DNA from 3 places in the Anoxybacillus sp. MB8 genome. Region 2 is predicted to be linked to each of the others. Evidence: riboswitches for the same ligand, from Rfam matches in the RefSeq annotation. Region 2 holds a riboswitch; each other region holds the start of a gene.
The links. Region 2 has a riboswitch for cobalamin ahead of metE (5-methyltetrahydropteroyltriglutamate--homocysteine S-methyltransferase). Riboswitches for the same ligand answer to the same signal wherever they lie in the genome.

Region 1 (10,137 bases), on a different contig from region 2:
TTGTAAAAAAAGGCGAACCCGGAATAAAAATTAATTCCTTCTAAGACGAGCGAAGCGACAAGAGCACGGCAAAACGTTTCAGCCGTTGGTCGTTCACGAAACGCTTCGTATACGCGAATGACGTGTTCATTTCGCTTATAAATGTGCGGATTCGTGCGCGCCATTTCAAAGGCCCGGTTTTGCTCGGATAGTTTCTCAATAGATGCAAGCACATACGAGTACGACTGATTATGGACGACTTCTTGTTGTTCAATAATCGAAAAAATCGCTTTGGCGCTCGGATCGGTAATGTATTCTTTCATCGCTCCGATAAAGTTTGGTTGCACAGAGTCTAAAATCGAAAGCAACCCGATAATGTGTAAAAATGCATCACGTTCCCGCTCGCTTAAATGATGCCATTGTTTAATATCATCCGACATGTTAATTTCAAACGGCGTCCAAAAGTTGCCGAGCAACATTTTGTATATATCATAAAAATGGCTATATTTAATATCGTTCCAGTTTAAAATGCCGCTTGCTTTTCCGTTAATAATGCTTGTTGCTTTATTTGGATGCGACGGCTCGAGCAATTTTACTTTCGTCAATAACAAAACGCTCAACCTCCTTGAGTAGTTGATGGGCGAAAACAGCCGGTAAATGTTGTTGATGGCCGCGGGGGGATTGTTCAATTTTTAACGTGCCGAGCACCGGCGTCACTTTTCGTAAATGGTACGCCATTTCATCGACAGCGCGGCAATAGTATGGCCACATTTGATCTCCTGTGCCAAACAGCGCAACAGGAGGCAAAGAAAGATTTCGCTCTTTAATAAGAAAACGAAGTAGCTTCCTCATTTCGTCCGGAAGTTGTCCATTTCCCCACGTATATGAACCGAATAAAAGAAGTTGTGTGTCATGAATGAGCGATTCGATCGCAAACATATGTTCAACATTGATCGTTTTCACCGCATGTCCGTATGAGCAAAAAGCTTCTTCTATTAACAGCGCCACTTCTTTTGTGTTCCCTGTTTTCGATGTATAACAAATAAGAACGTTCATTTTTTATCCCCCTACGATGAACAAACGTCGCATTCTTCAATCGTTACTGCAGTACTACGAACGTAATACGTCGATTTTAACCGCTCTTTCCATGCTGTGAGATGTAAGTCTAGCAAATCTTTTGCTTTAATCGTGTTATACACATATAGATTAAAACTTAACGACTGATCGACATGTTTTTGTCTTGCAGCATTTTGACGAATGCTCATCTTTTGATCCACTTCATAGGCGTTATCGTAAAACCAAAACGTTTTTGTGTTTAAATCAGGGACGGTCACAGGAATTTTATAATTTTTCTTTTCTTCAAAATATAAACGGTTAAAGACAGGGTCGCACGATGCCGTTCCGTTTGCTAAAACGGATGTGGAAGCGTTTGGCGCAGGCGCCATTAAATAGCCATTTCTCATCCCATATGCCATCACTTGTTGTTTTAAATGATCCCAATCTAACTCATCATGGGAATGATACCCACGAAGTTCAAAGTATTTTCCTGTGTGCCAATCGGAGCCTTCAAACGCTGGATATGCTCCTTTTTCTTTGGCAAGCTCCATGCTTGCTTGAATCGTTAAATAAGCAATTTTCTCGAATAACTGATCAGCAAGCTGTACGCTTTCTTCGCTGTTCCATTTGATTCCTTTTAACGCTAATAAATGATGCCAAGAAAATGCCCCTAACCCGATGGCGCGATATTTTTTATTGGTGAGGACAGCTTGCAACACTTCAATTCGCTTTTCGTTTAAGTCAATGACGTTATCGAGCATGCGCACTTGAATCGGGATTAATCGTTCTAACACATCATCTTGTACGGCACGCGCTAAATGAATGCTCGATAAGTTGCAAACGACAAAATCGCCAGGCTTTTTATGAACGATAATCTCCCCATCTTCTGTATACTCTTTTGTGACGATGGTTGGGCTCATGTTTTGCATAATTTCTGTACATAAATTGCTAGAATAAATCATGCCTGCGTGTTTGTTCGGATTCATCCGATTTGCTTCATCGCGATAAAACATATAAGGCGTTCCTGTTTCTAACTGTGACTTTAATATCCGTTTCATGATTTCAATCGCAGGAACGCGCTCTTTACTTAACTCTGGATGATTGATACATTCCTCATACTTTTCACGGAACGAGCCATTTCCTCGTTCTTCATCATAAAAGTCTTCTAGCCCTAATGGATTGCCGTGTTTATCTTTCCAGCCCATCACTTTTTTCACTTCATGTGGGTCAAATAAATACCAATCGCCGCGCTTTTCGACTTGTTCCATAAATAAATCAGGGATGCATACGCCATAAAATAAATCATGGCATTTTTGCCGTTCATCGCCGTTGTTTAGCTTCGCGTCTAAAAACGAGAAAATGTCTTTATGCCAAACGTCTAAATATACGGCAATGCTTCCTTGGCGCGTACCGAGCTGGTCAACCGATACGGCGGTATTGTTTAATTGGCGCATCCATGGAATGACACCAGAGGAGATGCCTTTAAACCCTTTAATATCGGAATTTCGTGCGCGAATTTTTCCTAAATATACGCCAATTCCTCCACCGCCTTTTGATAAACGGGCGATGTCGGTATTCGACTCATAAATGCCAATTAAACTATCGTCTACCGTATCAATAAAACAACTCGATAATTGACCATACGACTTTCCAGCGTTTGCGTAAGTTGGCGTAGCAACGGTCATGTATTGGTTAGATAATGCCCAATATGCTTCTTTCGCTAGTGCCATTCGTTTTGTCGGATGTTCATATGCCATTAATGTTAAAGCAATCGTTAAAAAGCGCTCTTGCGGCAGTTCGTAAATTTCGCCGCCATACCCCTTCGCTAAATAGCGATCAACGAGCGTTTTTAACCCGATGTATGTAAATAGCTCGTCCTTTTTTGCGTCAATCCATGTGCTCGCTTCTTGCAGTTCTTCTTTCGTATATCGTTCCAATAAAAACGAGTCGTAAATGCCGAGATCGACGAGCATTATTTGCAATTCATAAAAGTAGCGATATGTGTCGGATACATCATAGCCGCGATTGTTAGCTGCCTCGTCGTATAGCTGTTGCAAATAGAGACGAGCGGCAACAAACGTCCAATCCGGCTGTTCTACGGTGATTTCATCAAGCGCATTTAAAATAAGTTTATTCATCATGTCGTTGTACCGCTGCGTATGAGCAAGCGCCCGTACAGTCCGTTCAATGTATCGCTCACTCGCTAAGTGTGGAAAGTCTTTGAAAATAGGAAACAATAATGTGCGGATCGTTTCTTCATTTACTTCTGTTTGTTGTTTTATGTACACCATATAACATCCCTTCCCCTAAAAAATAAAAACATCCGCTCTCATTGAGCGGATGAAACGATGGAAAAAGGCATGCTTTCACCATCGTTTCATCTTCTCAATCCCCGAAGAATATGAAACGATACAAGGAAGGCAGGTCTCCTGACTCGCGCTTCTTCCTACTTTGGATTCCTTCCCATATATGCGCCTGAAAAGCTGACATATACAGTGGTGTTGTTTCCATTTCGTCTGCGCACACAGTTGCGGGGACAGTTCTGGATTCGCACCAGATTCCCTATTAAGTCCGCTCGGACACCTTCACTTGTTGGTTTCAATATATAGTTATTATTTTGTGCAATCATCACAATATATTGTACGAAAAAGGTTTACGTTTAAAACTATAGCGAAAAATCTCAACATTTGCAATCATTATTTTTCATCATTTGCTACATAGCGCCGGTCTTTCATAAACAGCCGCCAAAAATAAATGAATCCTGGAAATAAAATAGCAAAGCCGACGATATACGTCACAAAAAGGGCACGAAACGTATTCGGATGCGTAAATCCGGATTCGATTGTTACATTCGGGTAAATCATATATGGTAAATGAGCTTTTCCGTATGCGTAACTTGCACAAAAATATTGTAAGACGATGGCTACAACCGCAAGACGCGGCATTCCGCGTCCGTTTTTTCTTTTCCATGAAGGAAGAAAAAGCGCCCCGCCAGCTAAGAGAAATAATACGACAGAAGCGACAAGCCACGGCCAACGTGCAATCATTCCGTCATATAGCCAGCGCGCTTCATTTCGCATCGTGACCATAATGAGAATAGAGGAGAGAAGAGCAAACGGCCCGATGATGAGTGCATCGCGGCGATAAATCGTATATGCTTCTATTTCATTTGCTTCGTTTGAGTAGTCTGCTAATAAAAGCGACGAAAGAAAGAGTGTACTTGTAATCGCAAAGGCGATAAATGCATATTCATGTGGGCTTGTAAATAAGCGATCAAGCCGTAGGCGACTGACTCCATTCATTGTTTCGACAAAAGAACCATGCGTAATTGGCAAGACGCTAATTAAAAAGGCTGGAATAAGTAAGCCGCTTATACCAGAAATGTAAACAAGCACTTTTTCATATTTAGGAGCAACGTGTGAAAAAACGAGGAACGCACTACGTACAGTAAGCAAAAGTAAAATGATGCTTCCGGGTATAAGTAAAATGGTTCCTAGCATAAATGTCGCTCCGGGAAAAAAGCTGACGAGCGCCACGACGATCGCAACGATAAAGACGTTTGTCACTTCCCATGTCGGTGATAAATATCGGTTTGCGATTTTCGTTGCTTTCGTTTGCGGGCGGTTCATATATACCATCGACCAAAACCCTGCTCCAAAGTCCATCGTCGCCATGACGGCGTAAATAAAAATAAATCCCCATAAAATTGAAATAGCAATTAATTCATCTGTCATCATCTTGCTCCTTTCTACATGTGCGTAGATAAGTGTTGTTCAATCGGATGGCGGCGGAAATAAGAACGCAAGACGAGAACGACTGCGACGAGTAAAAATACGTAAATGGACGTAAATAAAAGAAAGAGTGTTCCTAAATTTGTTGACTGTGTTACAGCTTCTGCCGTTGTCATCATGCGATAAATGACCCAAGGCTGTCTCCCTGTACAAGCAAAAATCCAGCCAAATTCAATACCGAGAAGAGCGAGCGGCCCAGCAGTAACAACTGTCCACATAAACCAGTTCGGAAATATGTGTTGTTTTCTTATGCGATGCCAAACGAATCCGACAATGGAAAGAAGGAGAAGAAACATGCCGATTCCGACCATTGCATTAAAAAGGGTATGGACAAACAATGGTGGCCACCATTCTTCTGGAAAGTCATTCAATCCGACAACGACGGTATCGAAACGATTGCCCGCTAAAAAGCTAAGTAACCACGGAATTTCAATTCCCCATTTGACCGTTTGTGTTTCACGGTCCGTAAAACCGCCGATGACGAGCGGGGCGTGCGACTGTGTTTCAAACAATCCTTCAGCAGCAGCTAATTTTTCAGGTTGATATTCATGAAGAAGTTGGGCTGATTCATGTCCGTTTATTGCTGTTAGTAAAGAAAATACGCCGCCAACTGTTAAACCGAGCATGAGCGCTTTTTTATGAAAAAGTTGGATGCGTTCATGGCGTCTATTTTTCAACATGTGATATGCCGCGATTGAAGCGATCGTAAACGCACCTGTCATATACGCTGATAAAACGACGTGTGTTGCTGTGACGGCAAAGCTTGGATTAAAAAACGCCTCCCACGGATTGACGTCAACAATTTGCCCGTTTTCGATACGAAAGCCAGTCGGTGTACCTTCAAAGGCGTGAACGTTCGTGATTAAAATGGCAGAAGCGGCTGCTCCGATGGCAACAAGCGTCAAGCTTACGATGCGCATTGCTGGAGAGATACGGTCTGCTGCGTATACGTAAATAGATAAAAATAACGCTTCGACGAAAAACGCATAAATTTCAATTTGAAACGGAAGCGCCATCACTTTGCCGACCACTTCCATAAAGCCTGGCCATAAAAGTGAAAGTTGTACTCCTGCGATAGTACCAGACGGAATCGCTACGCCAAGCAAAATGGCGAGCGCTTTTGTCCAACGATTAGCCATGAGAGCGTAGTCATTGTCTTTCGTTTTTTGATATAGTAGCTCGGCCAATAAAATCATGAGCGGAATACCGACTCCAAGCGTCGCAAAAATAATATGAAACGCCATGGTTGTACCAAATAACGTTCTTGCTGTTAATACGTGATCCATACCGAAATGTTCATCCCTTTCCATACATTGTCGTTTCCTAGTTTGATTTGAAAAGGGAAAAAATATGCAAAAAAATAAGCGACCGTAACGATCGCTTATTGTAACGCTTTTTTTAATGCGGATATATTGTCATTCATGATCGCAAAGTAATCTTTATTGTTTGCGATATCATCGTTTGTGCGCGCTTCTAAGTTGTGAAGAATGAGTACATCCGCCCCAATTTCATTTTTTACGACTTCAGCAATTTTTGATGTAACATTTTGTTCAAAAAAGATATATTGTATGTTGTGCTCTTTTGCTTTTTTAATGATGGAAGTAAGCTGTTTTTGTGACGGTTCATTTGTTGGTGATAGTCCAGTCACGCTTATTTGTTTTAAGCCGTATCGTTTCTCCCAATAGCCGTATGCAGCATGAGCAACAAGAATATCTTTTCTTTTCGCCTCTTTCATCAGTTGTTGAAATTGTTGATCGAGTTGTTCAAGTTGCTGTTTTAATGAAGCGAAGTTTTGTTCAAAATCATCTTTCGCTTCAGGTTTAAGTTCTACTAATGTTTGTTTAATCGTTTCGGCCATTTCAATGGAATAAATCGGATCTAACCAGACGTGAGGATCGACATCTCCGTGAGCATGTTCATCTTCGTTTTCATGAGTATGTTCATATTCGTTTTCATGAGCATGTTCGTCTCCATGAGTATCATTAGCTGAAAGTAATTCCATGTTTTCCGTTGCTGCGACGAATTTGACGCGCTCATGTTCTAGCGTTTTCGTGATGCGATCGACAAATCCTTCCATTCCTTGACCAATGTAAATGAATGCATCAGCCTCAGCAATTTGTTGCATCGTTTTTGCTGTTGGCTCATATGTGTGCACATCGACGCCTGGAGGGTATACACTTTCGACTTGCACATGTTTTCCACCAATTTTTTCGGTAAAGTCTTGAAGTGGATATACGGTTGTATAAATGATAAGTGGATTGTCTTTTCCCTCGCTAGTGGCTGGAGCGTTTTCATCTTGTTTATTGCATCCAAATAGTGTAAGTGTGCTTGTAAGTATAATAGTTAACATCGCACGTAATTTCATATTTTTTTCCTCCTCTCAAAAAAGAAGGATGTTTATGAAAACATCCTTTTTCTCCTAGTTTATTATATCGTAATCGTTACGATTTGAAAACTATGAAGTAGTAACAAATGGTGGAAGCGGATCAACAAAAGTTGACCAGTCTTGTTTCATTTCTTCATCTGTTAATAAACATGCATCCAGGGAAGAAGAAATCGCATGTTCGTCCATGCCAATGCCAATCAATACGAGTTCTGTCATGCGATCGCCATACGTATCGTCCCATTTTGCACGCAATTCATGTTCTTCTCGCAAAATTTGTTCCTGTTCATGTGGAGGATATGTGGCAATCCATTCGCCAGCCCCTTGAATCATAATGGACGGCCCAGCTTGTGAAAGAAGTCCGCACATATTGTTGCGGGAAGCGAGCCAGAAAAAGCCTTTGGCGCGAACGATTTCAACTGGCCATTGTTCGAGCCAATGCATCAGCCGTTCGGGATGAAACGGGCGACGGCGGCGATATACGAAAGAAGAAATGCCGTATTCTTCTGTTTCTGGTGTATGCTCTTCATTTAGTTCTTTTATCCATCCAGCTGATTGACTCGCTTTTTCGAAATCAAATAAACGAGTGTTTAAAATGTGATGAAGTGCCACTTTTCCGTATGTTGTCCGAATGATTTTTGCTTCTGGATTTAATTTACGAAGGAGTGCTTCTAGCTCGTCTGCATCTTCTTGAGAAATGCAGTCGATTTTATTTAAAATAAGCACGTTTGCAAATTCAATTTGATCAATTAGTAAATCGACAACTTCACGCGTATCTGTTTCATCGACTGCTTGTTTACGATCTAATAACGTTTCACCGGAGGCAAAATCATGCCAAAAACGATTGGCATCTACAACGGTGACCATCGTATCTAACCGACATGTTGACGTTAAATCAATGCCAAATTCCTCATCGATATACGTAAATGTTTGAGCGACAGGAATCGGTTCGCTAATGCCGGATGACTCGATGACAATGTAATCAATGTTTCCAGCCTCAACGAGTTTTTGAACTTCTTTCATTAAATCTTCTCGCAACGTACAACAAATACAGCCGTTTTGAATTTGTACAAGCTTTTCTTCTGTACGTGAAAATCCACCTTGTTTAATGAGCTCAGCATCGATATTCACCTCGCTCATGTCGTTGACGATAACAGCAATTTTTAATCCTTCACGATTGTTTAAAATATGATTAAGCAATGTCGTTTTTCCTGAACCTAAATATCCGCTTAATACGGTAACAGGCACTTTCATATAGGTTTCTCCTTTCCCAAAACGTAATTATTACGATTTACAACGTTTATCATATCGAAAAAAAAGAGAAAGAACAACTATTTTTGCTCTTTCTCTGGAACGGGATCAAATCCACCGGGGTGAAACGGATGACATTTTAAAATGCGTTTTATTGTTAAATATCCGCCTTTGAGCGCACCGAAACGGCGAATAGCTTCGAATCCGTAATGCGAACAAGTCGGATAAAAGCGACATGTCGGTGGTTTTAATGGGGAAATGACACGTTGATAAAAGCGAATAAGTAAAAGAAGTATATGTTTCATATCATACACCTACCCCTATTTTTTCTTATTGTAACATAGCTGGACGAAATGATACTAACAAAAAAAGATGAAAAAAGTCGGACTTTTGTGTATGATAAAGACGTAACAATTGAAAAGAGGTGAGAAGTATGCCTTCAGTAGAAAGCTTTGAGCTTGATCATTGTGCGGTCAAAGCACCGTACGTTCGCCATTGCGGCGTTCATAAAGTCGGCAGCGACGGTGTTGTGAATAAATTTGATATTCGTTTTTGTCAGCCTAATAAAGAAGCAATGCAGCCAGCAGCTATTCATACGCTCGAGCATTTGCTAGCGGTGCACATTCGTAAGCACGCCGAAAAATACGACCATTTTGATATTATTGATATTTCGCCAATGGGATGTCAAACAGGCTATTATTTAGTCGTTAGCGGCACGCCAACCGTTGAAGAAATTATTGACTTGCTAGAGGCAACGATGAATGAAGCGCTAACCGTCACAGAGGTGCCAGCCGCAACAGAAAAAGAGTGTGGTCAAGCGAAGTTGCATGATTTAGAAGGAGCAAAGCGACTCATGCGCTACTGGCTATCGCAACCAAAAGAAGAATTGAAAAAAGTGTTTGGCTAAACAACAAAGGTTCAGGCGTTACATGTCTGAACCTTTGCTTTTTTCATTTGGCAACTCATCAATGGTGTGTTTGTATTTGTATGCTTTTGAAATCGTTAAAACGCTTAAGATGAGCACGACAAATACAATGATGATAGAAATAATAAAAGTGAGCAACATATGTACCCCTCCACATTCTATCTTAATGCAAAACCGTATTATTTTCCAAAATTTTTTTTGTTTGCTACAATAGAGAAGGGGAAAGTTTATACTTGAGGAGGGAATGAAAATGAAGGAAAAATTAATTGACATTGTAAACAAACAAATTGCGAATTGGAACGTATTGTATGTGAAACTGCACAACTACCATTGGTATGTGAAAGGTCCGCAATTTTTTACGTTGCATACAAAATTTGAAGAATTGTACAATGAAGCTGCGCTACATATTGATGAATTAGCGGAGCGTTTATTGGCGCTAGGTGGAAAGCCGTTAGCGACGATGAAAGAGTATTTAGCGGTAGCGTCTGTACAGGAAGCCAAAGGAAATGAAACAGCCGAGGAAATGGTGGCAGAAATCGTGCGCGATTTTGAAACGATGATTGAAGAGTTGAAAGATGGTATGAACTACGCAGGGGAAATTAATGATGAAACGACTGGGGATATGCTTTTAGGCATTCATCAAAGCTTAGAAAAACATGTGTGGATGTTAAAATCGTTTCTTGGATAAGGTGGGATTTCCCACCTTTTTCATATTATAGTACTTGAAGAAGCGTTAAAGGAGATCGTATGCT
Region 2 (10,137 bases):
AACGAACAAGGTGTACATGTGTTTAAAGAAAAAGGACGCATTGCAGATTTACGTGCCATTGTCGCAGAAGATGTAGACGCGCCGCTTGGCATCGGTCATACACGTTGGGCGACACACGGTGTGCCAAACCGCGTCAACGCCCATCCACACCAAAGCGCATCTGGTCGCTTTACCCTTGTGCATAATGGTGTAATCGAAAACTACGAATTGCTAAAACGTGATTATTTAGCACACGTGTCGTTTAAAAGCGATACAGATACAGAAGTCATTGTGCAGTTAATTGAAACATTCGTGAACGACGGATTGGCGGTAGAAGAAGCGTTTCGTAAGACGCTTTCGCTCTTAAAAGGTTCCTATGCGATCGCTTTAATTGATGCAGAAAATGATGGCGTCATTTACGCGGCGAAAAATAAAAGCCCGCTTTTAGCTGGATTAGGCAAAGGGTTCAACGTTGTCGCAAGCGATGCATTAGCGATGCTGCAAGTGACAAACGAATATGTCGAGTTAATGGATAAAGAAATCGTCATCGTCACAAAAGAAAGTGTAACGATTAAAAAGTTAAATGGTGAAGTCGTAGAGCGCGCGCCATATGTAGCGGAGTTGGATGCAAGCGACATTGAAAAAGGAACGTATCCGTACTATATGTTAAAAGAGATTGATGAACAGCCGCTTGTCATTCGCCGTTTAATTGAAAAATATCGCAACGAACAAGGTGAACTAGCGATTGATGAAGACATTGTGCAAGCGATTAATGAAGCGGATCGCTTATATATCGTCGCGTGCGGCACGAGCTATCATGCTGGTTTAGTCGGTAAGCAATTGATCGAAAACTGGGCGAAAATCCCTGTTGAAGTGCACATTGCAAGCGAATTTTCATACAATATGCCGCTTTTATCGGAAAAACCGCTCTTTATTTATATTTCACAAAGCGGGGAGACGGCAGATAGCCGCGCGGTGCTCGTGCGCACGAAGGAGCTTGGTTATAAATCATTAACGATTACGAACGTGCCAGGTTCGACATTATCGCGCGAAGCAGATTATACGCTTCTTCTTCATGCTGGACCAGAAATCGCTGTTGCTTCAACGAAGGCATATACAGCACAAATTGCAGTGCTTGCGATGCTGGCTGCGGTGGCTGCAAAAGCAAAAGGCATCGAATTGAATGTTGACGTAACAAAAGAACTTGGTATTGTAGCGAATGCGATGGAAACACTTTGTGATGCAAAACATGAAATGGAAAACATCGCACGCGAATATTTAGCGACAACACGCAACTGCTTCTTTATCGGTCGCGCGGTCGACTATTATGTTGTATTAGAAGGCGCGCTAAAGCTAAAAGAAATTTCTTACATTCAGGCAGAAGGTTTTGCAGGCGGGGAATTGAAGCACGGCACAATTGCGTTAATTGAAAAAGGTACACCGGTCATCGCACTTGCGACACAAGAACATGTGAATTTAAGCATTCGCGGTAACGTCAAAGAAGTTGTCGCTCGCGGTGCAAATCCGTGCATCATTTCCATGAAAGGATTAGACATGGAGGACGACCGTTTCGTCATTCCAGCTGTTCATCCAATGCTTACGCCACTTGCATCTGTCGTTCCATTGCAGCTCATTGCTTACTATGCGGCACTACATCGCGGTTGCGATGTCGACAAACCACGCAACTTAGCGAAGTCTGTAACGGTGGAATAAAGCTTAAAAAACACACGTCATGGTTGTTGAATGACAAAAAAGTCGGGTACTTGACAAAAAAGTTAGGTACCGAACAAAAAAGTCGGGAACTGAAAGCCTGTTGGTGAATCCAGCAGGCTTTTGTTTTTTCTATTATCTGCGGAAAATAAAGTCGCATACTGAAAAATAAAGTTATATATTCAATAAAAGTGTTGGCGAATTTTTATGCCAACAATTTTTTGATGATGTATAAAATTTTGTGTAAAGCATTTTGCTAGAACAAAAGAAAAAAGGTAGGGTATTCTCTGATTGGACCAAAAATCTTAGAGAAAGGAGAACCCTACCCATGTCTAAAAGTGTACCGAATGTAGACTGGGCAAATCAACTGGAAAGTGTCGTTCGTCAGTTTGTGAGGGAAAAATTAGAGCTGATTATGCGGGAAGAAATCAAACATTTCCTCGAAATCGAACAGGCGGACACATCCAATATGAGAAACGGCTACTATCAACGAATGTTTGAAGAATGTTACAATTAACCAAATAATGTAAATAAATGAGATAAGGGGATTCTCCCTTTCCACACAAGAGACTGAATATTCAGTCTCTTGTGTGGAGGAAACCAGTCTCCCCTCTATTCTAAATCTATTTCAGGGATACCCTATCTATTTTACATTACACAAAATTCTTGACGGTACCTATAGAAGATGTTAAGAAAGAAAAAGAAGAAAAATAATTAAAAAATCTTAAAGGGAGGATGCACTTACTTCCTTTAGGTTTTTCAACGGGAGTGAAATTATGTTTAATCCAGAACTTTATTTTTATTACATTTTGTTAATTATTTTTTCAATTTTTACTTATTTATTCTATAGAAGAACAAAAGATTTATTTAAAACACTTCTTATCACAATTACTGTACTTTTTTTTGTATCCGTAGTTTGCAGTATTAGTTTAGCGCTCAATTATTATCAATCACTCAAACCAAGTACAGAAGGTGTTGGAATTTCAAATGTAGTCGCATATTGGTTAATAGGGGAGGATGCTTGGGCACCAGTGTGGACTATTCAACTATTTAAAAAGGCTTATTCCATTTCTTTATGGATTACACTTATTTTGCTCAGTTTTCTCATAATTCTTTTATTCATGAAAAAAACAAAACGAAAGATATGAACTAAAAATACTGCACGCACGAAAAAAACAGCTCCAACAGCCATTTGCCCGATCTTCTGACCCTGACCGTTTTGTCCATACCCATTCCTCTCGTAAGCCATCTGGCAACAAGCTAGGTGAACAAGGTGGAGCGCAGAGAGTTTTTAACAACTTTTTCCTAATTGTACAGAGTGATAAAACCACACGCCATAGATTACGATATATGTAATCGGGCGTGTGGTTTTTTCGTGTCAATATCTATGCCTTGTTGATTCGTTTGTTTTGCTGATACAGTTGTACGATTTGTTCTTCCCGTTCGCTAATGATAACTTTTGGAACAGGGGTCGGTTTTTTGTTTTGATCGATGGCGACCATCGTTAAAAAGCACGTCGTTGTTAAGTGATGTTCGCCTGTAAATAAATCTTCTGTTTCGACTTTGACGAATACTTTCATGGATGTGCGTCCGGTCGAGTAGACGAATGCTTCAAGCTTTAAAATATCGCCAACTTTTGCGGACGAAATAAAGTCAACTTTGTCGATCGAAACGGTGACGACTGCTTTTCGCGCATGGCGCATGGCGGATATTGCCGCAATTTCATCAATATAAGCTAAAACGGTACCACCAAAAATCGTGCCGAGATGGTTCGTATCAGAAGGCAATACGAGCCGTGTTTGAATCGTTTTTGACTGCTCGACGCTTACTTCCATGATTTCATCCCTCCGTACGCTAAAAGACGCTCGCGGTATTCGCGTGCTGCCTCTACCATCACTTGAAGTGCGGCAATCGTTTCTTCTTCTTTTCGAGTTTTTAATCCGCAATCAGGATTGACCCAAAATTGTTCTGGACGAAGAACGCGAAGTGCCCGTTCGATTTGTTCGCTTATTTCTTCTTTTGTCGGAATGCGCGGGCTATGAATGTCATACACCCCTAAGCCAATTTCTTTTTTATATTCATATGTCTCAAACGCGGAAATAAGCTCGCCATGGCTTCGCGACGATTCAATGGAAATGACGTCCGCATCAAGCTCATCAATAATATGCATCATATGTTCAAACTGTGAATAGCACATATGTGTATGAATTTGCGTTTCCTTTTTCACAGATGAGGTAGCGAGACGGAATGCCGTGATGGCATCTTCCCAATATGATGCATGTTTCTCTTTTTTAAGCGGCAATCCTTCCCGTAACGCTGGCTCATCGACTTGAATGATGCGTATGCCTTCCTTTTCTAACTGCAATACTTCCTCACGAATGGCGAGGGCGAGCTGCATCAGCACATGTTTTCGTGAAATATCGTCGCGAACGAACGACCAGTTTAAAATGGTTACAGGACCTGTCAGCATTCCTTTAACAGGTTTATTCGTCAGCGACTGAGCATACACGGTTTCTTCTACGGTCATCGGTTGTTGATAGGCAATATCGCTAAAAATAATAGGTGGGCGCACACAACGTGATCCATATGATTGCACCCAACCGTTTGTTGTGCATGCCATCCCTTGTAGTTTTTCGCCAAAAAACTCGACCATGTCTGTGCGCTCGAATTCGCCATGGACAAGCACATCGAGCTGAAGTTGCTCTTGAATGTCGATCCATTTTGCGATTTCTTTTTTTATAAACGACTTATATTGATTGTCGTTCCATTCGCCTTTTTTCCACTTCATCCGAGCTTGGCGCACGTCGCTCGTTTGTGGAAAACTGCCAATTGTCGTTGTCGGCAAAAGTGGAAGCTGCAAATGGGTTCGTTGTGCTTTTTGTCTTTCGCTGTAAGATGTTCGGTTTAATGGAACGGTTGTGATATCGTCTGTTTGTTTAGATTGACGGAACTTGGAAAAATAAACGGTTGTTTGTTCATCGTATTTGATTAGCTCGTCGATCGTTACGTTTCCTTTCATATGCTCTGTCAACATACGTATTTCATCTAATTTTTCATCCGCAAATGATAAAGTACTAGCAAGTTCTGTTGGTAACGTATGTTCATGTTTTGTTGTGACAGGGACATGTATTAAGCTGCAAGACGGTTGAATGATCAGTTGTTCAGAAACGCCTGCTAAATGATGAAGGAGCTTCGCTTTTTGGGCAAGCGAGCTTTTCCATACATTGCGACCGTCTACAATACCAGCAACTAATATTTTATCTTTCGGAAATCCGTACGTGTTTATGTTTTTCATGTTCTCGCCATCGTCATGCACGAAATCAAGCCCAATGCCTGCGACAGGTAAAGCAACGATTTCACGATAATGCGATACGCTATCAAAATATGTTTGTAAAATAATATTTATGTTCGGTATATCGCGGTGAAAAACGTTGTATACATGATGAAATGCATCGATGATGTCATCGTCTATATCTTGCACGAGAATCGGTTCATCCATTTGTACGAATGACACGCCCGCTTCGCTTAGTTGTTTGAATAATTCCACATAAACAGGAACTAATTGTGCGAGATGTTTGCGCCACTCGTGTCGCGCGTATTGCTTAGAAAGCAAAAGAAATGTAATCGGGCCAAGCAATACAGGTTTTGTTTCTAAATTGAATGTTTCTTTTACAAGCTTGTATTCTTTCAATAGGTGATTATCCACTAATTTCGGCTTCGTTTGCCCGATTTCAGGCACAATGTAGTGATAATTTGTATTAAACCATTTCGTCATTTCAAGCGCATGTTGCCCATTCGTTCCACGTGCCATCGCAAAATATTGCTCAAGAGGATCGTCTATTTGTTGAAATCGCTTAGGAATATATCCAAACATAAATGCTGTATCTAACACGTGATCGTATAAAGAAAAATCTCCGATTGGAATGAGATCAATTCCTTTCTCAAGCTGTTTACGAATGGAATCCAGTCGAATCGTTTCCATCGTCTTTGTGAATTGCTCTTCGTTTATTTGCCCATTCCAAAAAGATTCTAACGCTTTTTTCCACTCTCTTTTCTCACCAATACGCGGATATCCTACATTTGAACTACGGATGAACAAGTTAAGCACCTCCAGTCATTTTATCCCAATCAAGCAGAAAAACCCCCTTCCAAACAGAAGGAGGGCATAGCTAACTCGTATTGAGATACGTGAAGTGCCTCAACATCATATGTCCTCACTCCTCCCTATGACGCGTAGGTCGTAAGTGCATACAACAGGCAGGTCTCCTGACTTAGCTTCATCGCTGTTTATCTCCTTCCCATTTCAAATGAAACAGTGGATTGTGATAAACAGCTCTGCATCACAGTGGCGCGACCGTGTTGGACTTTCACCAAACTTCCCTTTTAAGATTCACAGCATGTGTGAACCACCTGTTGCGTGAACTTATTATTTTGTTGTATAAAATTCAGAATAAACGAACTTTTTGTTTTTTTCAACCGAAATATTTTCTCGTGTGGAGTTTTGAGAGATGTAACGCCGTAGTTAATGGTTATATTTTTCTTTTAAGTTAATATTAATATTTTATTGATAATTTTATGTTAAAAAGTATTGATTTTTTTTGTTATAGTTTTACATAAAGTGGATTTAAATATAAATTTTTTTAATGAAAGGGAGGCAGAAGGGTTATGTTAACTAACGAAAACAAAAACTTGCTAATGAAAATAAAGGACATTTTGATTCGAGAAGTTCCTAAAACGACCGATATTATACAAATATATAGATTGTTACAGGATAATAATTACTCGGAATACAAGTGTAGTGTACTAAAAGAACCTCGTTGGAGCGATGATGCATTTATTGTAAAAATTTCAGATAGTAACTCATCGGACTTTACGTTGAAAATTCACTATGATAAATATCCTATGGCATCACATGTTTATAATTCTCCCCATTTACTTACCAAGCTGGAGCAGTGTTTATTTTCAACCACTATTGTTGAAACATTTATTATACCCAATGGCCACCTAAATAACATAAGGTTTGTCTTTTATGAATATATTGACGGTACTCCGCTAGATAAGCTATATACATGCACCTTAAAACCATGACTTCTGTATGAACACCTTTTTTCATGGCTATACTGCTCCTAAATATTTCTATACAAAAGGAGCGGAATTGGCATGAAACGTCTGAAAATCACAAATGATCACGGCTGGACACCTCGAACCCTTCGGAAACAAGAACGGAAAATCAAAGATGCTTCCCTCCGTGTTCGGGTGACCGCTGTTCGTCTTGTCATGGAAGGTCACCTCGGTAAAGATGTCGCGAAAATGGTCAACGTATGCCGTCAATCGGTTGCCCTCTACGTTGCGCGATTTAATCAAGGTGGGCTCGATCATCTACTCGATCGTCGCTTACCACCTGGTCGCGTGCCATTTCTTACGGAAGAACAACAACAAGAAATCAGACAACTCGTGTTAACTACTACACCTGTGGATGCTGGCTGGGGCATCGCTTCGTCATGGAACACGCGCATTTTACAATCTTACATTCAACAAACCTATGGTGTTTCCATGTCACGGGAAGGGATTCGCAAGTTGTTGCATCGTTTGCGTTTGTCATGGACACGCCCGACGTATAAGCTCGTCAAAGGAGACGCTAAGCGTCAAGCTGCTTTTCAAAGAGAACTTGAATTTATAAAAAAAAACTAATTACCGAGAATGCCATGCTGTTTTATGTGGATGAGACACATGTTCGTGCCTATCAAGCGCTACGTACGACATGGGCAGAAGTAGGAAATCAAAAACACGTGCCGAGCTACGGTCACCACGCCCACGTTTCTATTTTTGGCGCCGTCGATGTTCAACAAGGCGATGTGGTATTTCATCGCGCATCATCCGCCAATGCCGAAACGTTCCTCGACTTTTTGCGCCGATTGAAAGAGAAATATACAGACCGATTCCTCGTGCTTGTGTTGGACAATGCGCGTATTCATCATGCCAAGATGGTGCAAGCCTTTCTTGATGGCGAGGAAGGCGATGCTTTTCATTTCATCTTTTTGCCACCGTATTCTCCACAGTTAAATCCGATTGAACGGCTGTGGAAGTGGTTGAAAGATGAAGTGATTGCCAACGTTTTTCACAAGGATCAAAATGACATTGCCCAATCCATTACTCGCTTTGAACAGTACGTTCTACAACACCCGGATGAGGTGTTACGCCGCATGGGGTGTGCTGTGTGAATCAGAGGTTAAAATGCCAATTTGGATGTATATATCAATTGTTTGGGATTGCACTTACCATTTGCGAATATCCCCTACTTCTTCACTTTCTAGGATCTTGATTCCTTGTTCATTAACTATATCTATATACTTTGCGCTACTTTCAATATAAAAAGCAATATAATTATACTTAATATCCTTATAAGAAAAACTGTTTGTAGATTCTGATGTAGTGTTGCCGTATATAATTTTTACTGTATTTTTATTTAATTGGATATCTTTGATAACTAGCTCACTATTATCTAAATAGCTGTTTCTTGCAATTAGGATCGAAAAGATATATCCGTCTTGAATCCCTCTCTCTCTTTTAATTACCACCACATCTCTTTTTTGAAGAGACTTTAGTATTTTGGAGAAGAAGTATATCTTACCTATAAAGCTTTGAACTTTTAGATTGAACATTTTATTTTGTTCTAGTTTAAATTTTGTTATATTCAATATTAAACAACCTTTCACTTTAATATATATATGTTTAAAATATAATCAAGTATATAAGATTTTCAGAAAGGGGATGTAGTAATGAATTCACAAAAGATCCTAATTTCTTTTATGTTTTTACTTCTTGTAATCTTGGCCGGTTGTAATAATGCAACTACTAGGAGCGTCTCTGAAGTCGATAAAAATTCTTTGCCTATAGGGACAGTAGTTAAATTAAAGGAACTAGATGAAAAAATAATGATTTATGGAAATAACGTCACTCGAAGCACAGATAACAAGAAATATAGGTACCTAGGCTGTTTTTATCCAGATGGTTTTACTTCTAATGATTATAATGTATTTTTTAATGCTAATGATATCGAAGAAGTTTACTATTTAGGCTACAAAGAATGATTATTATAATTACTAAGTAAGGGAAGTCTGCTACGTAAGTAAACTTCCCTTCGGCATTCTTTAAAGGCTAGTTCTCAGAATTTTCTCTTCTTGATTTTCATATCCTTTAAATACCAATGTTTCGATAGCGTCCTTGTTAAAGAAAATATTATACGCATTATTGATAAATCCGTGAGGATAAGGACATCCTACATAATCGTATTGTTTTCCTGTAGTAGACTGCACTACATTTCTTCCATATATCATTACCAAATAATTAATACCATCTAATTTTACTACGCTACCTATTGGTAGAATATCTTTCATAATCATACAGATACCTAGCCTTTCAATTCAATTCCCCAACCAAAGCCTACACCAAGGGCTGTATAAGCTTTTACTTTAGTTTTACTAATATCATATTTTGCTCCAATTGATCCTACTCCTATAGAACCACTGATTGATATTGATTTCTTCGTAAATGGGATCTTGATATCGATACTTGATGAGTATTTATGGAGTGTAGCCTCTCCACCAATTGAAATCCCCTTTTTATTGGCTTTGGCATGCGCTTCAACTTCCCCAACAGATACTTTCGCTTCTCCACCTACATATTTGCTTTTTGCAGAGACACTAGCGCCTGGACCACTGCAGCTTGCTCCCCCTCCTACTCCCCAACCACTGGAGTATCCCTTACTTACAGAACAATTCGGTGTATGAATTGCAACACCCATAACACTGATCCTCCTTTAGATCAAAAAATAAATTATCGCCCATATTATACCACATAAATATAAAAATGGTGTATTTGATAACCTAAAATTGAGCCACTTTTCAACGGTTCGATCACATAAATCTCCGTTTCCGACCTATAAGCTCGTCAAAGGCGATCCAGTGCTTCAAGCAGCCTTTGAAAAAGAACTCGAGTTTATAAAAAAACTAATCATGGAAGAAATCGTTCTTCTTCATGTCGATGAGACGCATGTTCGTGCCTATCTAAACATGGGTTAGTCAAATAACACTCGCTTTTATGGCGAGATTTTTTTATTTTTTCGCTTTACATTGACGTTACGTAAACGTTTATAGTGAAATTGTCAGGAGGTGATTGGGTGGAATATACGGTGCAACAGTTAGCGAAATTGGCGGGGGTGACGAGCCGAACGCTAAGGTATTACGATGAAATCGGTCTGTTGAAACCGGCAAGGGTTAATGCATCAGGCTATCGCATATACGGACAAAAAGAGGTAGACCGGCTCCAACAAATTTTGTTTTATCGCGAACTCGGGGTGGATTTAGAAACGATTAAGCAAATCATCATGTCCCCGTCATTTGACGACGTACAGGCGTTAAAGCAACATCGCGAAAAACTCTTGGCAGA
Region 3 (10,137 bases), on a different contig from region 2:
CCGTTTATTGCGGCGCTTCTTGCGGTATATACGGCATTTGGTCTGTTTTTATACTTCGCGCGCAAACGAAAAGCATAATGATGATGGGGGAGAGAGCATGCTAGAAGATACAAGTTTTGCGATTCGGCCGGTCGATCAGACAGATGAATCGGAAAGATGGCAACCGATTGGACATGTGCAAAAAATTGAAGGAAAAAAGCAAATATTTGCATTTACGTGCGAGCGGGCATCGGGTAAAATACATTTTTATCGTGATGATATCGTTCGAGTGACGATCGATCCGTTCGACCAAAAGTACGTCTCTGTCAGTCCTGCGGTCGTTGCGATGCATAAACACGATACCGTCAACGGTTGTTGTAAACGGTGAACAACGAGCGGTAGAGGAAGCGGCAATTGTTTTGTAAGAGATGGGGGATTTTTTATGACAGTAACAATTAAAGATGTAGCGAAGCGAGCGAATGTCGCACCATCGACTGTTTCACGTGTCATCGCAGATAGCCCGCGCATTAGCGAGAAAACGAAGAAAAAAGTGCGCGAGGCGATGAAAGAGCTTGGCTATCATCCGAATTTTATCGCGCGCAGCTTAGCAAATAAGTCGACGCAAGTCATCGGCTTAATTATGCCAAGCTCAGCGGATAAGGCGTTTCAAAACCCGTTTTTCCCAGAAGTCATTCGCGGCATCAGTAAAGCGGTGCACGATCGTCAATATGCGCTGCAGTTATCGACGGGGGAAACGGAAGCGGAAATTTACGATGGCGTCGTGCATATGGTACAAGGAAAGCGCGTCGATGGAGTCATTTTGCTGTATTCGCGTGCGAACGATAAAATTATGGCGTATTTGCAAAAAGAAGACGTGCCGTTTGTCGTCATCGGGAAACCGCATAAAAAAGCGGAGGAAATTACACATGTCGATAACGATAACGTGCGCGCGGCGCGCGAGGCGACAGAATATTTAATTGAACTCGGTCATGAGCGCATCGCTTTTGTCGGCGGAAACGTCAATCTCATTGTGACGATGGATCGTTTGCGCGGATATGAAAAAGCGTTAAAATCGGCAGGGCTGACGTATCGAAAAGATTACATTGTACATGAAGAGTTTTTAAAAGAAGGCGGACAAGAGGCGATGAAAGAGCTGCTTTCACTCGCTGAGCCGCCAACTGCGCTCGTTGTCGCCGACGATTTAATGGCGCTCGGTGTCTTAAATACGCTTGCAGAAATGGGCTTAAGCGTGCCAACGGATTTATCGATCGTCAGCTTTAACAACGTCCTTTTATCGGAAATTTCCCGTCCGCCGTTAACGTCGGTAGACATTAACATTTTCCAACTTGGCTTTGAAGCGGCAAGAAATTTAATACAACAAATCGAAAATCCGAATGAGCCGATTAAACGAATTATCATTCCACATACGCTCGTGAAACGATTTTCGTGCGATTACTACAAAGCGCCTTCTGAATAAGAAGGTGCTTTTTTCGTAAACAGGATAGGCAAGAAGAAAAAAATGGTGTATCATATGATTAACATCATGTTCTTTGAAAACGCATATACGATGAGCAAGTACGGTGCATACAAACGTATGCTGAAAAGGGAAGAACGGTGCAAAGCCGTCGCGGTACCCGCCACTGTGATGGGGAGTTTCGTTGCAACGTGCCACTGATTTTTTGGGAAGGCGCAGCGAAATGATGAACCTAAGCCAGGAGACCTGCCTGCTTGCGATACGTCGGCTGCCTACGGGAATATAGGTAGACGTGCGGGAACGATGGACGTTATAGCGATGATGTATGCTTAGATGGCGTATGCTCTATTTTTTGAATCTTTCGTTTTTTCTGCACCTCTGCCTAGGGGTGCTTTTTTTATTTTTGATAAAAGGAGCGAAGATATATGGCGACGTGGAATTTGCAAGGAACGAAGCATCATGTGCTCATTTGCAACGGAGGGAGCTGCATGCGAAAGGGAGGAGAGGAGGTGACGCAAGCCATTCGTGATGAAATTGATCAACTTCAACTACATGCCGACGTGCATACGACGCGAACGAGGTGCAACGGTCGCTGTGAAGATGCGTGTGTTGTTATCGTGTATCCAGAAGGTGTTTGGTATCGTACGATCGATGAGCACGTTGCACGGGACATTGTCCGAAAACATATACGTGATGGCGACATGTTATGTGATTACGTGACGTACACATATGATGAAAATTTTAAGATGCCGAAATATAGTCAGGCGACAAGGGGGAAAGAAAAGTGAGAAAAAAAACATGGTGGATGACGATTTGTATTGCTGTGTACATTCTTTTCGCCCTTTCTCCATCTGCATATGCGATGCATATTATGGAAGGATTTTTACCTTGGCATTGGGCGCTCGTTTGGTGGTTACTCTTTTTGCCATTTTTCTTTGTTGGCATGCGCCATGTTTCACATTTGATGAAACAAAAGCCGGAGGTGAAACTACTTCTTGCGTTCGCGACGGCGTTTACATTCGTTCTCTCGGCATTAAAAATTCCATCGGTGACGGGAAGTAGCTCGCATCCGACTGGGACAGGACTTGGTGCGCTTTTATTTGGACCGTTTATTATGACGGTCATCGGTACAGCAGTGCTATTATTTCAAGCGCTTTTGCTGGCGCATGGAGGTTTGACGACGCTAGGGGCGAATGCTTTTTCTATGGCTGTTGTTGGTCCGCTCGTTGCGTACGGTTTGTTTGTTATATGTAAAAAGTGTGGAATATCCGTGCGTATATCCGTCTTTTTAGCAGCGATGATGGCTGATTTGGCGACATACGTCATGACGTCGTTTCAGCTCGCCCTAGCATTTCCAGATGTGACAAGCGGCGTATGGGGCGCATTTTTGAAATTCGCTTCCATTTTTGCACTGACACAAGTTCCGCTTGCGATTACGGAAGGACTTCTTACCGTTGTTGTATGGAACTTTTTGCATACGTACTCGAAGCGAGAGTTAGATGTGTTAGAGGAGAGAGGAGTGTTTTTTAAATGAGCAATCGTCTATTGTTGTTCATTGCCGCTCTGTTGATCGTGTTGCCGCTATTTATTGTGAAAAATACGGAGTTCGCTGGGACTGATACGCTTGCGGAAGAAATGATTCAACAAACCGCTCCGCATTATGAACCGTGGTTTCATGTTTTATTTGAGCCGCCAGGCGGTGAGGTAGAGACGTTGCTATTTTCGGTACAAGCAGCGCTCGGTGCTGGAGTGATTGGATATATTATCGGGCTATATAAAGGGCGAAAGCGAAATGGTTAGTTGGCTTGACGAATGGGCTTATCGAAACAAGCTTGCTAAATTAAATGTCACATTTAAATTGATGCTTACGTGTATGTTGCTCATATGGGCGTTATGTGGAACGAATGTCGTTCGCTGTATCATTATCGTTTGGCTATTCGTCTGGCTTCTTTATCATGCGCGCTTACCTTGGCGTGTTTGTGTTCACTTTTTTATTGTTATAGTTCTTATCATGATCGGAAGCTGTGTTCCACTTCTTTTTACCGTTGATCGAACGATTCACTTTGTCGGTGAAAATATGGCGGAAGTGGCGACGATTTGCTTGAGGGCATTGGCAAGTTCGTTTACTCTCTTTTTTCTCGCGATCACAACGCCGTTTTTTCGCATTGCTCATGCATTAAGCAAATGGCACGTCCCGAAAGCATTTATTGAGCTATTGTTGTTGACGTATCGCTTCATTTTTGTGTTAGAAAAAGCAGCGATGCATTTGTTTATGACGGTGCGAATAAAAAATGGCGAACGAAGTTGGCGCCTCGCCTCACTTGCCGTTGCACAACTGTTTCGCCAAACGATGCGCGACTATGAAGCAACGATCATTGCACAAGAGGCGAGGAACGCATCATTTGTTTTTCCGATTTGTGCGGACGAACAATTGCCGCGAAAATATGTGATCGAAACATGTGTGTGGCTCGTTGTTTTACTTATGATGGAGGGCTTATATGTTAACGTTTCATGATGTTCATTATACGTACCAAAACGGCGCATATGTGCTAAAAGGTGTATCGCTTACGATTGAGCGTGGGAAAAAATATGCGTTAATTGGGAAAAATGGTTGTGGAAAAACGACATGGCTCCTTCATGCAAACGGCATTTACCGTCCGACGAGAGGAGACGTGTATTGGGAAGGAAAAAAGGTAGAAGATCGGCGGTTAAGGCGCGAGTTACGACAACATGTCGGCGTCGTTTTTCAAAACCCAGAACACCAATTTTTAGCTCCGACCATTGAAGAAGAACTGGCGATTAGTTTGGAATCAAATCGTGAGCGGATGGATGAAGTGATGGAGCAGTTTTCACTTCATCGATGGAGAGATATACCGATTCACCACTTAAGTCTTGGACAAAAAAAATGGTTATCGCTTGCGGTAGCTATGGCTCCGCAACCTCGCTTACTTATTGTCGATGAGCCTTCTGCTTATTTAGACGGTTTGCAAAGCGAGCGCTTAATCAGTAAATTAAATGAGTTGCACGAAGCAGGTACGACGCTTGTCGTTATTACACATGATCTCGATTTTGTTTGGCAGTGGGCGGACGAAGTGTTTGTCATGCATGATGGGCGCATCGTTTTGCACGGAACACCTGCCTTTGTATTTACACAAACGAATATATTTCGTGAACTTCATTTCCCATTACCGCTTCTTTTACGCATATGGGAGTATGAGAAGAAGACGTATACTGAACAACAATTCGCGCAATGGATTGAACGATGGAAAAAGGGGTGAAGATATATGGCGGGAAAACTGTTTGTTGTTGGCTTTGGACCGGGAAGTGTGGATCATATGACGAAACGGGCGCGTGAAGCGATAGCGGAAAGCGACGTCATTGTCGGATACAAAACGTATGTTGATTTAGTAATGGATCTCATTCATGGAAAAGAAGTCATTTGTACTGGAATGACGGAAGAAGTAAGCAGGGCCCAAGAGGCGATCAAGCAAGCGGAGCGCGGCAAAAAGGTAGCTGTCATTTCAAGCGGAGATGCTGGACTTTATGGAATGGCGGGACTCGTTTATGAAGTGTTAATTGAAAAAGGATGGAAAAAAGAAACAGGAGTCGAAGTGGAAGTTATCCCAGGTATTTCAGCGATTCATTCTTGCGCTGCTTTGTTAGGGGCACCGATTATGCACGATGCATGTACGATTAGTTTAAGCGATCATTTAACTCCGTGGCATATGATTGCGAAAAGAATTGAAGCGGCTGCCGCAGCGGATTTTGTCATTGCGCTATACAATCCAAAAAGTGGCCGCCGTACGCAACAAATCGTTGAAGCGCAGCGCATTTTATTAACATATCGTTCGCCAAATACGCCCGTTGGACTTGTCAAAAGCGCGTATCGCGAGCGGCAACATGTCGTCATTACAAATTTAGGAGATATGTTACAACATGAGATTGGTATGCTAACGACTGTCATTATCGGAAACTCTTCTACATTCGTTCATGATGGTTTGATGATTACCCCGCGCGGTTACGAGCGAAAATATACGCTATCAAGCGCTGTCCAACCGTTAAAGCCGCATGAACGGTTACGGCCAGAAGCAGAACCGTGGGCGCTCGCGAACGTGCGCACATTAGCGGAAGAAGCATATGAAAAAGTGACGTCTCCAAAAAAGATGGAACGGTTAGAAGTAGCGATTAGTCCGGGAGTGGCAAATAAAACGTTGACACCACAACAAATGACGAATATTGCACGCATCGTTGGCGAACGAGGGACGATTGTGTATACTCCTGATCATTATTTAAAGGTGACAATGGAAACAGAGCGACCGGATGAAGTCATTGCCTCTTTTTTAGCAGCAGGATTAACAGTTGCGCCAGTTGGGGATGTGCTTGTGATGAAAGCGTGCGATTTTTGCGACGGGGAGAAAAAAGATGCCATTCCTTATGCTGAACAGTTGTATAAGCAATTTGGTGGGACGTCTTTACCGAAAGAGTTACGTCTCGGATTTAATGGGTGCGGTATGGCGTGTTACGGTGCAGTAAATGAAGATATTGGCGTCGTTTATCGAAAAGGGGCATTTGATTTATTTTTAGGAGGAAAAACAGTGGGAAGAAACGCTCATCCGGGTCAGCTTGTTGCTGAAGGAATTCATCCAGATGACATTGTTGCCACGATTGCACGTATTATTGAGCAATACAAGGAAGAAGCATATACAAAAGAACGTTTCCATACATTTTTTGAACGAAAAAAAGAAGTCGGTGGCTTTGTTTACGGACAAACAATGAAAGTAGAGCCAGCTGCATGTGGGGAGTGAAAAAGATGAAAGCTATTTTATTTGTTGGACACGGAAGCCGTGATGAAGAAGGGAACGAACAAGTTCGCCAGTTTGTACAAACGATCCGTCCGCAAATCGATAAAGCGTTTTATGTGCATACATGTTTTTTAGAGTTTGGTGTTCCATCGGTCATTGACGGCATTGCTCATTGTGTGGAACAGGGAGCGAAAGATGTCGTCATCATTCCGATTATTTTGCTACCAGCTGGTCATTCGAAATTACATATTCCAGCAGCCATTGATGAAGCGAAACAACGCTATCCGCACGTTTCGTTTACGTATGGACGACCGCTTGGCATTCACGATGCAACATTTACGATTTTACAAGATCGTTTAAAAGAAGCAGAGGTTGTTTTAGATGAGCATACGGCGATCATTTTACTTGGGCGCGGCGGGAGCGATCCAGATGCCAATAGCGATTTATATAAAATTGCCCGTTTATTTTGGGAGCGAAATAAACAGGCGATCGTTGAACCAGCGTTTATGGGCGTCACAAATCCTTCATTAGATGAGGCTGTTGTCAGATGTGTCAAGCTCGGAGCAAAAAAAATCGTTGTTTTACCTTACTTTTTATTTACAGGTGTGCTTATTAAGCGATTAGAAAAGAAAGTTTCTGAGTTTCAAAGCATGTATCCGCACATGTCATTTGTACTGGCGCATTATTTCGGCTTTCATCCGTCGCTACAAACGATTGTGCTCGATCGCTTACAAGAAGCAATAGGTGATTTCGTGTCAATGAATTGCGATACGTGTCAATATCGCATTCATGTCGCTGAACACCATCACCATCATCACCATCATCACGAACATTGAGGTGAAACGAATGATTATGATGCTATCTGGAACGAGTGATGCACGTCAATTGGCTTTAGCGATTCGCGATGCTGGATATGATGTGTTTGCAACAGTTGTGACGGAGCATGCAGCAGAACAAATGGCACATGTTGGATTGCATGCGCATGTCGGACGTTTAACAGCGTGTGAAATGGTTCAGCTTATTCAACAACAAGGAGTGACAGCGATTGTTGATGCGAGCCATCCGTTTGCGGAAGAAGCGTCGCGTCAAGCGATGAAAGCGGCAGGAGAAGCAAATGTTCCGTACATTCGGTATGAACGAAAAGAAAGCGTCATTACGTACGATCGCGTTACATTTGTTGATAGTTATGAAGCCGCAGCGCAGTATGCAGCAAATAAAAAAGGGGTAGTGATGTTGACGACGGGAAGTAAAACGTTGCCGATTTTTGCTGAGATGTTGCTTCCGCTTCCTGATGTTCGTTTAATTGCCCGCATGTTGCCGCGAAAAGACAACATGGAATTGTGTGAGCAATTGCACTTTCCGCAAGAAAACATTATCGCGATGCAAGGTCCATTTACGAAACAATTAGATATTGCTTTGATGCAACATTTCGGTGTGACGCTTCTTGTGACGAAAGAAAGCGGACAAGTTGGATTTGTCGATGAAAAAATTGCAGCAGCCCAAGAACTTGGCATTGAAACGGTCGTTATTCGTCGGCCGAAACTTTCTTATCCCGTCGTTTATCACGAGTTTTCTGACGTCATTCGCGCGTTAGAGGAAATAAAAATGAAAGGAGAAAAATAAATGGATTTTCGAACAACGTTTCGCCCGTTAACTGTTCAGCCAGAACAAATTGAACAAAAAAGCTTTCAAATCATTGATGAAGAAATCGGAGAACACTCGTTTACAAACGAACAATATGCGGTTGTTCAGCGCGTCATTCATGCGAGCGCTGATTTTGAATTAGGGAAAAGTTTATTGTTTCATCCACGTGCGATTGAAGCGGGCATTTCAGCGATTCGCGCAGGAAAAAAAGTCGTTGCTGATGTGCAAATGGTGCAAGTTGGAATAAACAAAGCACGTCTTGAAAAATATGGTGGGAGTGTGCACGTGTATATTTCTGATGATGATGTCATGAAAGAGGCGAAGCGATTAAACACGACGCGAGCAATTGTTGCGATGCGCAAAGGAGTAAAGGAGGCGGATGGAGGAATATTTGCGATCGGGAATGCGCCGACAGCGCTTCTTGAGCTTATTCGTCTCGTGAAAGAAGGGGAAGCGCGCCCAGGACTCATTATCGGTTTACCGGTCGGCTTTGTTTCGGCAGCGGAATCGAAAGAAGAATTAGCAAAGCTTGACGTGCCGTTTATTACGAACGTTGGACGAAAAGGGGGGAGCACGGTTACGGTTGCCGCTTTAAATGCCTTGTCTATTTTAGCGGAGCGAGAATAAGTATGGAGAAAGAAAAATTGCGCGAAGGATATACGACTGGTGCATGTGCAACGGCTGCGACAAAAGCGGCGTTATGTGCGCTTATTACTGGAAGGAAACAAACAGAAGCGACAATTATGTTGCCGATCGGGCGGGAAGTCACTTTTCCGATCGTTTCTTGTGAAATTGAGAAAGATCGAGCGAGCGCGACCGTAGTGAAAGATGGGGGGGACGATCCTGATGTGACGCACGGTGCTTCTATTGTTGCGACAGTTTGCTGGGCGGAAGAAGGAATTCATATCGACGGAGGAGAAGGAGTCGGAAGAGCAACGAAACCGGGATTGCCTATTCCAGTTGGCGAAGCAGCGATTAATCCCGTACCGCGTCAAATGATGACGGACGTCGCCCGTCATTTACTGATCGAGCATCGTTTAACACGTGGAGTACGCATTATCATTTCTGTTCCAAATGGAGAGGAAATAGCGAAAAAAACGTTAAACGCGCGCCTTGGGATCGTTGGTGGCATTTCTATTTTAGGAACTCGTGGCATCGTCGTTCCGTTTTCCACGTCCGCGTACCGAGCAAGTATTGTACGCGCGCTCGAAGTGGCGGTTGCTTGCGGTTGTGATCACGTTGTTCTCACGACAGGCGGAAGAAGCGAAACGTATGCGATGAAACAATATCCTCATTTGAAAGAAGAAGCATTTATTGAAATGGGCGATTTTGTTGGATTTACGTTGAAACAATGTAAAAGGCTTCGGATTCAAACGGTGTCGCTCGTTGGGATGATGGGGAAATTTTCAAAAGTCGCCCAAGGCATCATGATGGTTCATTCTAAAAGTGCGCCTGTTGACTTTCAATTTTTGGCAGAAGTTGCGAAGCAAGCGGGTGCTCCGAAGCCCCTCATTGAAGCGGTGAAACAAGCGAATACTGCGTCACAAGTTGGAGATATGATGTATGAAGCAGGATATTTATCGTTTTTCGATTTGTTATGTGATTATTGTTGTCAACATGCGTTGCGGGAAGTGAATGGAGGAATGATCGTTGAAACGACACTTTATACATTAAAAGGACAACGGTTAGGAAGGGCGGTGCGAAACGATGGAGCGAATGAAATTAATCGGAATTGGAGCTGATGGAAGAAATTCTCTTCCTTCGCTGTATGAACGATGGATTCATGAAAGCGAGCGGCTCGTTGGCGGAGAAAGGCACCTATCTTTTTTTCCGCACTACAAAGGGGAAAAAATCGTCATTCGAAGCAACTTATCATCGCTTTTTGAAACGCTTGTAAACGAGCCGAAAAAAACGGTCATTTTAGCATCCGGTGATCCGCTATTTTACGGAATCGGTAGTTATTTAGCGAAAAAAGTTCCGATTGAAGTATATCCCTCTGTCAGTTCTCTCCAATGGGCGTTTGCGAAAATGGGGGAAAGCTGGCACGATGCATATGTCGTTAGTTTGCACGGACGTTCGATAAAAGGGCTTGCTCAGCGTATAGATGGAAAAGAAAAAGTAGCCATTTTAACAGATGAAACGAACGATCCACGTGCGATTGCTTCATATCTTTTAGAATATGGGATGACAGAATATGAGGCGTTTGTTGGGGAGAACCTTGGGGGAGAAAACGAACGT

Region 1: another riboswitch for cobalamin. It lies ahead of EKC99_RS11920 (ribonucleoside-diphosphate reductase subunit alpha); the one in region 2 lies ahead of metE (5-methyltetrahydropteroyltriglutamate--homocysteine S-methyltransferase).
Region 3: another riboswitch for cobalamin. It lies ahead of EKC99_RS03460 ((2Fe-2S) ferredoxin domain-containing protein); the one in region 2 lies ahead of metE (5-methyltetrahydropteroyltriglutamate--homocysteine S-methyltransferase).

The regions. Positions count from the first base shown of each region.
Region 1 is NZ_RXXX01000037.1:5,863-15,999, forward strand. Features, by position in the region: gene EKC99_RS11910 (ribonucleotide-diphosphate reductase subunit beta) at 1-590, opposite strand, end outside; gene EKC99_RS11915 (flavodoxin domain-containing protein) at 544-1,035, opposite strand; gene EKC99_RS11920 (ribonucleoside-diphosphate reductase subunit alpha) at 1,047-3,326, opposite strand; cobalamin riboswitch at 3,438-3,637, opposite strand; gene EKC99_RS11925 (cytochrome d ubiquinol oxidase subunit II) at 3,732-4,769, opposite strand; gene EKC99_RS11930 (cytochrome ubiquinol oxidase subunit I) at 4,784-6,136, opposite strand; gene EKC99_RS11935 (metal ABC transporter substrate-binding protein) at 6,208-7,191, opposite strand; gene EKC99_RS11940 (GTP-binding protein) at 7,282-8,463, opposite strand; gene yidD (membrane protein insertion efficiency factor YidD) at 8,541-8,765, opposite strand; gene EKC99_RS11950 (S-ribosylhomocysteine lyase) at 8,894-9,367, shown strand; gene ytzI (YtzI protein) at 9,386-9,526, opposite strand; gene EKC99_RS11960 (Dps family protein) at 9,636-10,073, shown strand.
Region 2 is NZ_RXXX01000040.1:7,406-17,542, forward strand. Features, by position in the region: gene glmS (glutamine--fructose-6-phosphate transaminase (isomerizing)) at 1-1,692, shown strand, start outside; partial or broken gene EKC99_RS12420 (IS256 family transposase) at 2,018-2,200, shown strand; gene EKC99_RS12425 (hypothetical protein) at 2,466-2,837, shown strand; gene EKC99_RS12430 (acyl-CoA thioesterase) at 3,075-3,524, opposite strand; gene metE (5-methyltetrahydropteroyltriglutamate--homocysteine S-methyltransferase) at 3,515-5,788, opposite strand; cobalamin riboswitch at 5,929-6,118, opposite strand; gene EKC99_RS12440 (winged helix-turn-helix domain-containing protein) at 6,850-7,380, shown strand; gene EKC99_RS12445 (IS630 family transposase) at 7,407-7,910, shown strand; gene EKC99_RS12450 (hypothetical protein) at 7,965-8,387, opposite strand; gene EKC99_RS12455 (DUF4176 domain-containing protein) at 8,469-8,780, shown strand; gene EKC99_RS12460 (DUF4176 domain-containing protein) at 8,841-9,092, opposite strand; gene EKC99_RS12465 (hypothetical protein) at 9,101-9,493, opposite strand; gene EKC99_RS12475 (MerR family transcriptional regulator) at 9,869-10,137, shown strand, end outside.
Region 3 is NZ_RXXX01000005.1:67,396-77,532, reverse strand. Features, by position in the region: gene EKC99_RS03475 (alpha-amylase family glycosyl hydrolase) at 1-78, shown strand, start outside; gene EKC99_RS03470 (DUF4968 domain-containing protein) at 98-367, shown strand; gene EKC99_RS03465 (LacI family DNA-binding transcriptional regulator) at 422-1,456, shown strand; cobalamin riboswitch at 1,540-1,721, shown strand; gene EKC99_RS03460 ((2Fe-2S) ferredoxin domain-containing protein) at 1,879-2,241, shown strand; gene EKC99_RS03455 (energy-coupling factor ABC transporter permease) at 2,259-2,987, shown strand; gene EKC99_RS03450 (energy-coupling factor ABC transporter substrate-binding protein) at 2,984-3,253, shown strand; gene EKC99_RS03445 (CbiQ family ECF transporter T component) at 3,246-3,968, shown strand; gene EKC99_RS03440 (energy-coupling factor ABC transporter ATP-binding protein) at 3,952-4,731, shown strand; gene cobJ (precorrin-3B C(17)-methyltransferase) at 4,738-6,258, shown strand; gene EKC99_RS03430 (sirohydrochlorin chelatase) at 6,264-7,091, shown strand; gene cobK (precorrin-6A reductase) at 7,102-7,878, shown strand; gene EKC99_RS03420 (precorrin-8X methylmutase) at 7,879-8,526, shown strand; gene EKC99_RS03415 (cobalt-precorrin-5B (C(1))-methyltransferase) at 8,529-9,641, shown strand; gene cbiE (precorrin-6y C5,15-methyltransferase (decarboxylating) subunit CbiE) at 9,607-10,137, shown strand, end outside.